3 regions of the Paenibacillus vulneris genome follow, and region 2 is predicted to be linked to each of the others. Evidence: riboswitches for the same ligand, from Rfam matches in the RefSeq annotation. Region 2 holds a riboswitch; each other region holds the start of a gene.
The links. Region 2 has a riboswitch for thiamine pyrophosphate ahead of ABEA66_RS13765 (acetylornithine deacetylase). Riboswitches for the same ligand answer to the same signal wherever they lie in the genome.
Positions count from the first base shown of each region.

Region 1: linked by a shared signal. The riboswitch ahead of thiS (sulfur carrier protein ThiS) and the one ahead of ABEA66_RS13765 (acetylornithine deacetylase) in region 2 are both predicted to bind thiamine pyrophosphate.
Region 3: linked by a shared signal. The riboswitch ahead of ABEA66_RS18690 (ECF transporter S component) and the one ahead of ABEA66_RS13765 (acetylornithine deacetylase) in region 2 are both predicted to bind thiamine pyrophosphate.

Region 1 covers NZ_BAABJG010000007.1:24,866-28,142, forward strand. The annotation lists gene ABEA66_RS09660 (glycosyl hydrolase family 18 protein) at 1-323, shown strand, start outside; gene ABEA66_RS09665 (DUF2614 family zinc ribbon-containing protein) at 398-745, opposite strand; gene ABEA66_RS09670 (nucleotidyltransferase-like protein) at 863-1,732, shown strand; TPP riboswitch at 1,783-1,919, shown strand; gene thiS (sulfur carrier protein ThiS) at 2,013-2,213, shown strand; gene ABEA66_RS09680 (thiazole synthase) at 2,271-3,044, shown strand.
Region 2 covers NZ_BAABJG010000015.1:22,403-25,679, forward strand. The annotation lists gene ABEA66_RS13755 (prohibitin family protein) at 1-446, shown strand, start outside; gene ABEA66_RS13760 (ATP-dependent DNA ligase) at 844-1,752, shown strand; TPP riboswitch at 1,814-1,914, shown strand; gene ABEA66_RS13765 (acetylornithine deacetylase) at 2,028-3,277, shown strand, end outside.
Region 3 covers NZ_BAABJG010000021.1:62,587-65,863, reverse strand. The annotation lists gene ABEA66_RS18700 (MFS transporter) at 1-18, opposite strand, end outside; gene asd (archaetidylserine decarboxylase) at 50-838, opposite strand; TPP riboswitch at 1,085-1,189, shown strand; gene ABEA66_RS18690 (ECF transporter S component) at 1,322-1,909, shown strand; gene ABEA66_RS18685 (ABC transporter ATP-binding protein) at 1,906-3,277, shown strand, end outside.

The DNA.
Region 1 (3,277 bases), on a different contig from region 2:
TCTATACCCGGATCTGGACGGAGGAGGTCGTTGACGGCAAGAAGAAGGTAAGTTCGAGATCGGTCTATATGGATAATCCGCAAAGAACGATCAAAGAGAAAAATCTGACGCCTGTGTTCCTGCCGGAGGTCGGTCAAAACTATGTCGAGTACAAGGAAGGCGACAAGCTGAACCGTATATGGCTGGAGGATGAGGTATCCATGAAAGCGCGGATGGATATCGTTAATAAATACCAGCTTGCCGGAGTGGCCACATGGCGCAGAGGCTACGAGAACCCGGCTATATGGGAGCTTATAAAGACAGAGCTTAACAAAAAGCCATAACCGGACAAAAAAACTGGCTTCCTTTCTCACCTCATGCAGGTAAGGAAGGGAGCCAGTTTTCTTTGTTTCGGCCGTTAAAGATTGGCTTTGGCATTCGGGTCGTGCTGGGGATCCAGAGAAAGGATCGTTTTGCAGAACATGCAGCGGTCCGTTTTACCGAGAATTTTGGTAGCCTTGCCGCATTCGGGGCATTCGACAACGGTGGTGCTGGTAGACATCATACCGGCCCAGAAATACACTCCCATGCTGGCCAGCATAGAGATAGCTCCGATGACCATACATATACCGGCGATAATCTTGCCTGCTACGCCCCAGTTAAAAACAATGCCTGCTAACCCCACGATCATCAGCAGCATGCCTCCCATGGTCAGCAGCAGTCCCCATAACCGGAATTCATTAACTTTACTGGATTTTAATATCACGGGTGTCACTTCTTTCTTTAGATAAAATGTGAAATTTGTCACTGAAATGATGCAGGAAACCGCCTACTAATGTAGAAATAAGAAGTATCATGGAATGTTATGTAGGAGGCTGCGGCGATGAACGCCCTAAAGAAACAAAGGATTGCCAGGCTCCGGGAAGATGATGCAGTCATGAGTATATTGGCGGTCGATAATCCGTCAATGTTTTCTGCAATCACGGACGGATTCGATCTCCTGTTGCTAGTCATTGTAAAAGAGGGCCTGCAAACTGATCAACAGTATCATTATATAAAAGACGACTGCCGTATACAAGAAAGCTGGTTTACTCCGTCTGCAATTCATCAGCTTATGCTGCACGGAGAGCACCGCAACCTCATTTACTGGATCTTAAAGGGAGAGATTCTTCTGGATCGGAATACGTATTTAGAAGGTTTGCGGCATCGGATGCTGGAATTTCCGTCGGAAATGAGAGAGCACAAGCTGTTAATAGAATTCTCCAGATTTTTGCGCAAATATATGGAGAGTAAAGAATATATTTTGGAGGACCATCTGCTGGATGCGTACAATAACATTCTCGAAGCGCTCCATCATTGGGCGAGGATTGTTATCATCGAAGCGGGAAGCCATCCCGAAATTACCGTCTGGCGTCAGGTAAAAACGATTAATCCCGGAGTATACAAGTTGTATGAGGAGCTCACGCTAAGCAATGAAACGCTCAAGCAGCGCGTCCAGCTAGTGCTTCTTGCTTGCGAATTTTCCGTCATGTCCAAGATGGAGAGATGCTGCGGCCTCTTGCTCTCCCTATTGTCCGGCCGTGAAGAAGCCTGGAGCCTAGCCGAGCTTCAGCAGTGTGAGAAGCTGTCCGACATTCGGTTCGAGCTTCCGCTTATCCTGAACAAGCTGGTGAAGAAATCGCTGGCCAAGGAAATTATCTATACATTGGACGAAGAAGTATCCCAGCTGGAATTACGGTACACAACGAAATAAGGAAACCAAGCGACAAAAACAGCAGTTTCTGCTATACTTATACTCAATTGAATAACCACTAGGGGAGCCTTTTATCGCGAGGCTGAGATAAGAAAGCTTTTTCTTGACCCTTGGAACCTGATTATGGCATGTCTTGTGCGGCATGCTTCTGGATGATACCAGCGTAGGGAAGTGGACGAACGTAAGATGCTGTTTTCGGCATATTTACACCAAGTCAACCTCTTGTGCGCGGTTGGCTTTTTTTGTTGTCAATTTTACCTGGAAAGCGTGGTGTGATGGTGTGAGACTGATCATTAACGGGGAAGCGAGAGAAGTAGATCAGGTAACGAATGTTGCCGAGCTGCTTACTGTTTTCAAACTTGAGCAAAAAATACTGGTCATCGAGCTGAATCGGGACATTATCGAGCGCAGCGAGTATGCCAATACAGCTCTCAAGGAAGGCGACTCTCTTGAAATTGTTCACTTTGTAGGCGGGGGTTAAGGATTGATTTGCCCGTTATACTTGCTTGCACATTCATATTAATGGAGGTTTGTACAAATGAATGACGTGTTAAAAATCGGCCCCTATGAATTCAAATCCAGATTGCTGCTAGGGACAGGCAAATTCACTTCGCTGGATATTCAAAACCAAGCCGTTCAGGCTTCCGAAGCGGATGTTCTTACCTTCGCTATTCGCCGTCTGCCTATCGATAACCCGGAAGCTCCTAATTTCCTGGAGACGCTGGATTTGAAAAAGTTTACGCTTCTCCCTAACACGGCGGGCGCTTATACTGTAGAAGAAGCCGTTCGTATTGCAAAGCTGGCCAAGGCATCGGGCCTGTGCGACATGATTAAGGTGGAAGTCATCGGTGATCCGAAGACTCTGCTGCCGGACCCTATCGGAACGTTAGAAGCTACAAAAATACTGGTGGACCTTGGCTTCATCGTGCTGCCGTATACCTCGGACGATCCGATTCTGGCGCGCAAGCTGCAGGAAGCGGGAGCCGCCGCAGTTATGCCTGGAGCTTCTCCTATCGGTTCGGGACAGGGCATTGCCAATCCGAATCAGCTTCGCTTTATTATCGAAGAAGCGAAAGTTCCTGTAATCGTTGACGCGGGTATAGGCGGTCCGGCAGATGCTACATTGGCAATGGAGCTGGGTGCCGATGGCGTACTTCTGAACACGGCCGTCGCCGGCGCTCAGGATCCGGTTCTCATGGCGGAAGCATTCAAGCTGGCTGTCATTGCGGGACGTAAAGGATTTATGGCGGGGCGCATTCCTAAAAAGAGATATGCCTCTGCAAGCAGCCCGGTCGAAGGAATGATCGAATAGCTTGAGCTCGTATTCGAAACCTGAAGGGAGTACGTCTGGTTTAGACAGGCGTGCTTCTTTTTTTCTGTAAGCTATCGAAAAGAAAGCATCTGCCTTGGAAGATGATTCGCTGAATATTTTTTCAAAATAACGCTTGACTTTATATATAAGCCTATGATACATTAACTCTCGCCGCTAAAAACGGCAAACACATCCGAAACAAATCAAGCTTAATAAGAAAAATAAATTTCAAA
Region 2 (3,277 bases):
AAGAGATCGTCAAGGAGGTAACGGCCAAATATCCTGCGGAGGATTTGATTGCCAAGCGGGATGTCGTTGCGGGAGAAATCAGCGATCATTTGACGAAACGGCTGGCCAAATATGATCTGATCGTGAACGATATTAACATCGTGAACTTTAAATTCTCGGATGCCTTCAACCAGTCGATCGAAGCCAAGCAGGTGGCGCAGCAGCAAGCATTGAAAGCGGAGAACGATTTGAAGCGTATTGAGATTGAAGCCAAGCAGAAAATTACGCAGGCCCAAGCCGAGGCGGAATCGTTGAAGCTGAAGAAGCAGGAGATCACGCCGGATTTGGTTCAGCTTAAGCAGATTGAAGTGCAGGAGAAAGCACTGGAGAAATGGGATGGCCGTCTTCCGAGTGTGACCGGAGGAGCGACTCCCTTTATCGACCTGAACTCGTTAGGCAGCAAATAAAACCGCGAGCACGCGCTCTCGACACACATGGACAAAAATGGTAAATTGGAGGAGGGGTTATCAGACTTTCCTCCATAAACAGTTGTGGCATTAATGGTAATACTGGGTTGCCATAATCCATGAATGCAATATGCTTCCTCTATGATTTGGTTCTAAACCGCATATTAGGGCTGTTGACCCTATAAGGCGGTTTTTTTTATTACTTCCTAAGGAGCTGGGGCAGCGGCGCAAATATATCTTGTGCGGAAAAGCCCCGATTGACAGGAGGAAAATGAATTCAGCAATCAGAAATAGTCGGTCCTGCCAAATCCGAATTCCTAAAAGACAGACATAACGGTAGTTAACAGGTTACAATCCGTCCCTTTTTGGTAAAAATGAGGATATGAGGTGATCCCTGTTGCAGGTTTTTACACCGTTTCAGCCAATGAACGTCAGTATTCAACATGAGCCGTTTGACGATCCTCAATACTTATTTGAGCCCAAATGGGACGGCTGGCGTATTGTGATCCATAAGCAAGGAAGCCGGATTGAGGCTTACACACGTCATGGGAATAAGGTGACGAAGAAGTTTCCCGAGCTCGAACAGGCTGTATCGGCTATTCAGGCTCATACTGCGATTTTGGATTGTGAAGGGATCGTTATGCGAGACGGGAGACCCGTGTTTGACGATTTCAGCTACCGTGGACGACTCAGCAGCTCCATGAGGATAGCGCAAGCGGTTGCGACACATCCGGTAACTTTTGTAGCTTTTGACTTGCTGTTCACGGAGCGCGAGCATAGCAATGAGCCGCTAATGGAACGAAAGGCACGACTGCATGAGCTCCTCGTTCCTAACTCCGTCATTATGCCGACCCTGTATGTAAAGGAGAGAGGGAAGGCTTTGTTCGAGCTGACTCGGGAACGGGACATGGAAGGCATCGTGGCCAAACGAACGGATTCTATCTATAAGCCGGGCACGTTGAGCCGGGATTGGGTTAAAATCAAGCATTTTAAAACCATTGACGCTGTTATCCTTGGTTTCCGGACGAAGCCCTTCGCGCTGGTGATCGGGCTGCAGTTCCGTACCGTTAAGAACAAGCCTGTCGGAGTGGTGGAATTCGGACTTACTTATGAAGATAAAGAGCGTTTTATGGAGCTGTCCAAGGACCTCTATCTGGAGTATGACAAGCAAACCCAATGGATTCAGCCCAAGCTGTGCTGCCGCATCCAATATTTGGAGCGATCGGACACTCATCAGCTTAGGACAACGATATTTAAGCAATTTTTGCCGGATAAAAAACCGGAGGACTGCTTTTGGCATTCCTGAACGTCTCGAAGAATTGAGAACCTTATCCAGTCTATGATACTATGAATAAGAAAACGAATAAGAATTTCACTAGGGGTGCTGATGCAGCTGAGAAAGGCGGGAGCCTTAACCCTTATACCTGATCTAGGTAATGCTAGCGAAGGGAAGTGGACGCCACGGTAGTGCTGTGCTGCGCGCGTAAACCACTTTGTCCTGCAAAGTGGTTTTTTTGCTGCAATCGTATTCTGCTGAACGATGGAATATTGCGGGTATCCGTATGAACAGGAGGAGAAGGATTGAGTCAGGTATTGGAAGCTTTAATCAGGCAGGTCGATCAGAGGCAGGAAGAGCTGGTTCAGCTAGCCTCACAGCTGATACGATATAAGACCCCGGCGCCTCCGGCCAGAAATACAGAGGAAGCCCAGCAGTTTATCACACAATTCCTGGAGCTTCACGGGTTTACGGTTGATCAATGGGAAGTGTATCCGGGAGACCCGAACGTCGTCGGTATCAAACTAGGACAAGCCTCCGATCAATTCAAGAGCTTGATCCTTAACGGCCACGTGGATGTGGCAGAAGTAAGTGCGGACGAGCCATGGGATACCTCTCCGTTCGAGCCGATTGTCAAGGACGGCGTCCTCATTGGCCGTGGGGCCTCGGACATGAAAGGCGGGCTGGCGGGGGCGCTCTTTGCCATCCAGCTGCTGGACGAAGCGGGCATTAAACTGCCCGGAGACTTGATGTTCCAATCGGTAATAGGTGAAGAAGTCGGAGAAGCAGGTACCCTCCAATGCTGCAAGCGCGGATATCAAGCCGATTTTGCAGTCGTTGTCGATACGAGCGATCTTCATATTCAAGGGCAAGGCGGAGTTATTACTGGTTGGATCACCGTGAAAAGCAAGAAGACGTTTCATGATGCGACCCGGAAAAATATGATTCATGCCGGAGGCGGAATCCTAGGGGCCAGCGCAATCGAGAAGATGATGAAGCTCTTGCAAGGGCTTCAGGAGCTGGAGAGACATTGGGCGGTTATGAAGAGCTATCCGGGGTTTGCACCAGGGACTAATACGATCAATCCGGCCGTTATCGAAGGGGGCAGGCATGCGGCGTTTATTGCCGACGAGTGCAGACTGTGGATCACCGTTCATTTTTATCCGAATGAAACCTATGAGAGTGTATGCCGGGACATTGAAGAGCATCTGAACCGGGTAGCGCAAGCGGATCCGTGGCTTAGGGAGAATCCGCCGCAATACGAATGGGGAGGCTCTTCCATGATAGAGGATCGGGGAGAAATCTTCCCTTCTTTGGAAGTGGATCCGAATCATCCTGCAGTCCAGCTGCTTGGTTCAGCCCATGAAACCATATTAGGCCAGTCGGCTGTGGTGGATGTCTCTCCTTCGGTAACGGATGGGGGATGGTTTGGGGATGCAGGGATTCCGGCCGCAATTTATGGCCCGGGAGATTTAAAAAACGCTCATGCGGTCAATGAACAAGTATCTATAGAGCAGCTGGTTCAATTTACGAAGGTTATGCTGAAGTTCATATA
Region 3 (3,277 bases), on a different contig from region 2:
GGATGATGCTGCTTGCATAATGGCTTTCTCCTCTGCTAGTACGATGATGTCAGGATGGCTGAATGGTTCCTAACGCTTCTCCCATTTTGACTTTGCTTCCGACATGCAGGTCGCTGCGGCTTAAGAACGTATCGCTCTCCATCAGCAGCACGACGGTGGAGCCGAACTCGAAGTAAGCGAGCTCATCCCCGCGCTGCAAGGTGTTGGGCAGCGGCTTCACGTACTGGATGCTGCTCACGTTCATCGCTCCGACCTTTACTACGGCCACTTCGCCGCCCTCATGCTGCATATAGGTGATCAATCTTTCGTTACGGCTCAATACTCTGCGCATTTGGCGCAAACCGAACTCGTTCACCGGATATACTTTGCCCGGGACGTGCTCTTTCTCGATAATGTTTCCGTCAATCGGGGTATGAATCCGGTGATAATCGGTCGGGCTCAAATATAGCACGAAATAAAATCCGTTCTTATAATTCACCGTACGGGGCGAAAAGTTAAGCAGCTCCTCAACGGTATAATCTTGTCCCTTGACGTTAACGATCAAACCTTCTTCTATCGGTCCCATGCCGGTAATCGCTGCATCAACCGGACTGACGAGGGTATGCTCGGCAGTATCGACCGGACGCAGCCCGGATTTCAAACGTCTCGTAAAAAAATCATTCAGAGAAGCATACTCCGACAGATGCTTCTCGGCGTCTTGAACCGGAATGCCGTATATTTTGGCAAAGCGCGGGATCAATCCGCGACTTGCTCGGGATTTCGCAAAGGATCCGGTTAACCGGGAGATCGACTTGCGGGAGGATAGCTCCGTCAGCAAGCGGAAAAAAGGTTTCATCATAACTGTTCATTCACCTATTTCTTCATAGTGTGGGTCTACCGAATATCTTGACACAGAACAGGGTCCAACGCAAGAAAAAAAGCATGGCCCTACAGGAAGGAAAGGGACATCTGCCCATACGCAAAACGGCGATGTTTCGGTGCCCAACCGGCTCCGGTATCGGCAAGTGAGGAGAGCCGTCTATTTCTGCGAACCGGATAATGCACATTTAGCCGTTGACTTTTATCCCAATCGTGCTAATATGATATTTGTCACTAGGGGAGCCGAAAGGCTGAGACTGGATCGATAGATCCTAGACCCTCTGAACCTGATCTGGATTGTACCAGCGTAGGGAAGTGGAGAACGTTAGAAGCGTGTTATCTACGTACATGCAGGCCACTTCCATGTTGTTGATGGAGGTGGCCTTTTCGCGTTGTCCTGTCAGAACAAGGTCTGGGCTGAGGCCCCGAGCATCATCATATTTAGAAAAAGGAGTGGATGGAAATGTCCAAAGGGTTAAAGCTAACCGACATCCTGGTCACCATCGTCATCGCAGTTGTGTTCGGCATCATTTATCGGTTATGGGGAGATGTGTCCAACGTCGTAAAGCTGGCGGGCTTGCAGCTGGATCAGCTTGTCTACGGGGTATGGTTTATGGCGGCTACGGTAGCGGCACTGATTATCCGCAAACCGGGTGTAGCGCTGCTGGCGGAGGTGGCCGCGGCTTCCGGGGAGCTTCTTACGGGATCGCAATACGGGATTGAATCCTTGACCTACGGGATTGCTCAAGGTTTGCTGGCTGAGCTGGTATTCGCCTTATTCCGGTACCGCAGCTTCTCGATAACGACGGTTTCCCTGGCAGGGATCGGTTCGGCTGTCGCTTCGCTTGTTTTCGACGCGTTTAAAGGCTATTTGATCGATCTGCAAACCTGGAATTTGACGCTGTATTTTGCTTTCCGCATCGTCGGCTCGATCTTCTTCACGGGGATGTGCGCGTACTGGCTGGTGAAAGCTCTGGAGGTTACCGGGGTGACACAGCTTGTCCGTCCGGCGAGCAGCGCAGATTACCAGGCCTTGGAGCGTAAAGGATGATGCAGCAGGAATGTGCATCTGTACATGGACTACGTCTCAAATTCGCCGGTAGTCCGACGCTTCTGTTCAACGATATTTCGTTCTCGGTTCAGACAGGGCAGAAGGTGCTGCTCCTCGGACCGAGCGGATGCGGCAAATCTACGCTGCTTCAAGTATTGACCGGGCTCGTTCCCAATGTGATCGAGGTCCCTGTCAAATTCGACGAGATTGCCATTCCTGCCTCATGGGGCTATGTATTTCAAGACCCGGATACCCAATTCTGCATGCCGTACGTAGATGAAGAAATGGCGTTCGTACTGGAGAATCTGGGGGTTCCGCGGGAGGAGATGAGCGGCAGAATCAGCGACGGGCTGCGTCAGGTAGGACTTGAGCTTCCCGAGCTTCACATGCCCATTCAAGCGATGTCCCAGGGGATGAAGCAGCGTCTGGCGATAGCCTCCGTGCTGGCCCTGGAGCCGGAGGTTCTGTTCTTCGACGAACCGACGGCGCTGCTGGACCCGGAGGGCACGCGGCAGGTGTGGGATACCATCAAGGCCATAGGAAGGGACAAAACGGTCGTTATCGTAGAGCATAAAATCGATGAAATCATCGGATTTGTCGACCGGGTCGTGCTGTTCTCCCCGCAAGGGGATATCTTGGCGGACGGCCCGCCTGCCGACGTATTCGGGCAGCATAAAGAAAAGCTTAAGGAGTACGGTATCTGGTACCCGGAGGTATGGGATGATTACGTCTCCGGACCGGCTTACAGGTCGCTGCGGAATGCTGCAGAGGAGAATCCTGTGCCGGCATCGGGATTGCTTAAGCTGAGCGATTTTAGCGCCTACCGCGGCAGGGAAGCGAAGCTGCGTGTTGAGAAAGCGGCGGCAAGCTCCGGCGAATGGATTGCTGTAGTGGGCGAGAACGGAGCGGGCAAGAGCACGCTGCTTCAAGCCCTGATGCAGCTCATTAAGACCTCGGGCGCTTACGAGCTGGCTGGACGCGGCGTTAAAGGCTTCAAGGATGTGGCGGATACCGCAGCTTACGTCTTTCAAAATCCGGAAATGCAATTTGTAACCCATTCCGTGCTGGACGAGGCGGCGTTCGGGTTCCGCCTCGGGCGGAGGCTGGATGCCGAAAGGCTTGCGCTGGAGCTTCTGGCCGAGTTCGGTCTGGAGGCCCAGCAGAACCAGCACCCTTATCAATTATCGCTCGGACAAAAACGCCGTCTCAGCGTGGCAACGGCAATGTATCAGGCACAGCGGGTTATTTTGCTGGATGAGCCTACGTTCGGACAGGATGCGGCGAACACCTTCGCGATTCTGGAGAAGCTTGAGGCCTGGAGACGCCAGGGAACAACCATTATTATGGTCACGCATGATCTGGAGATCG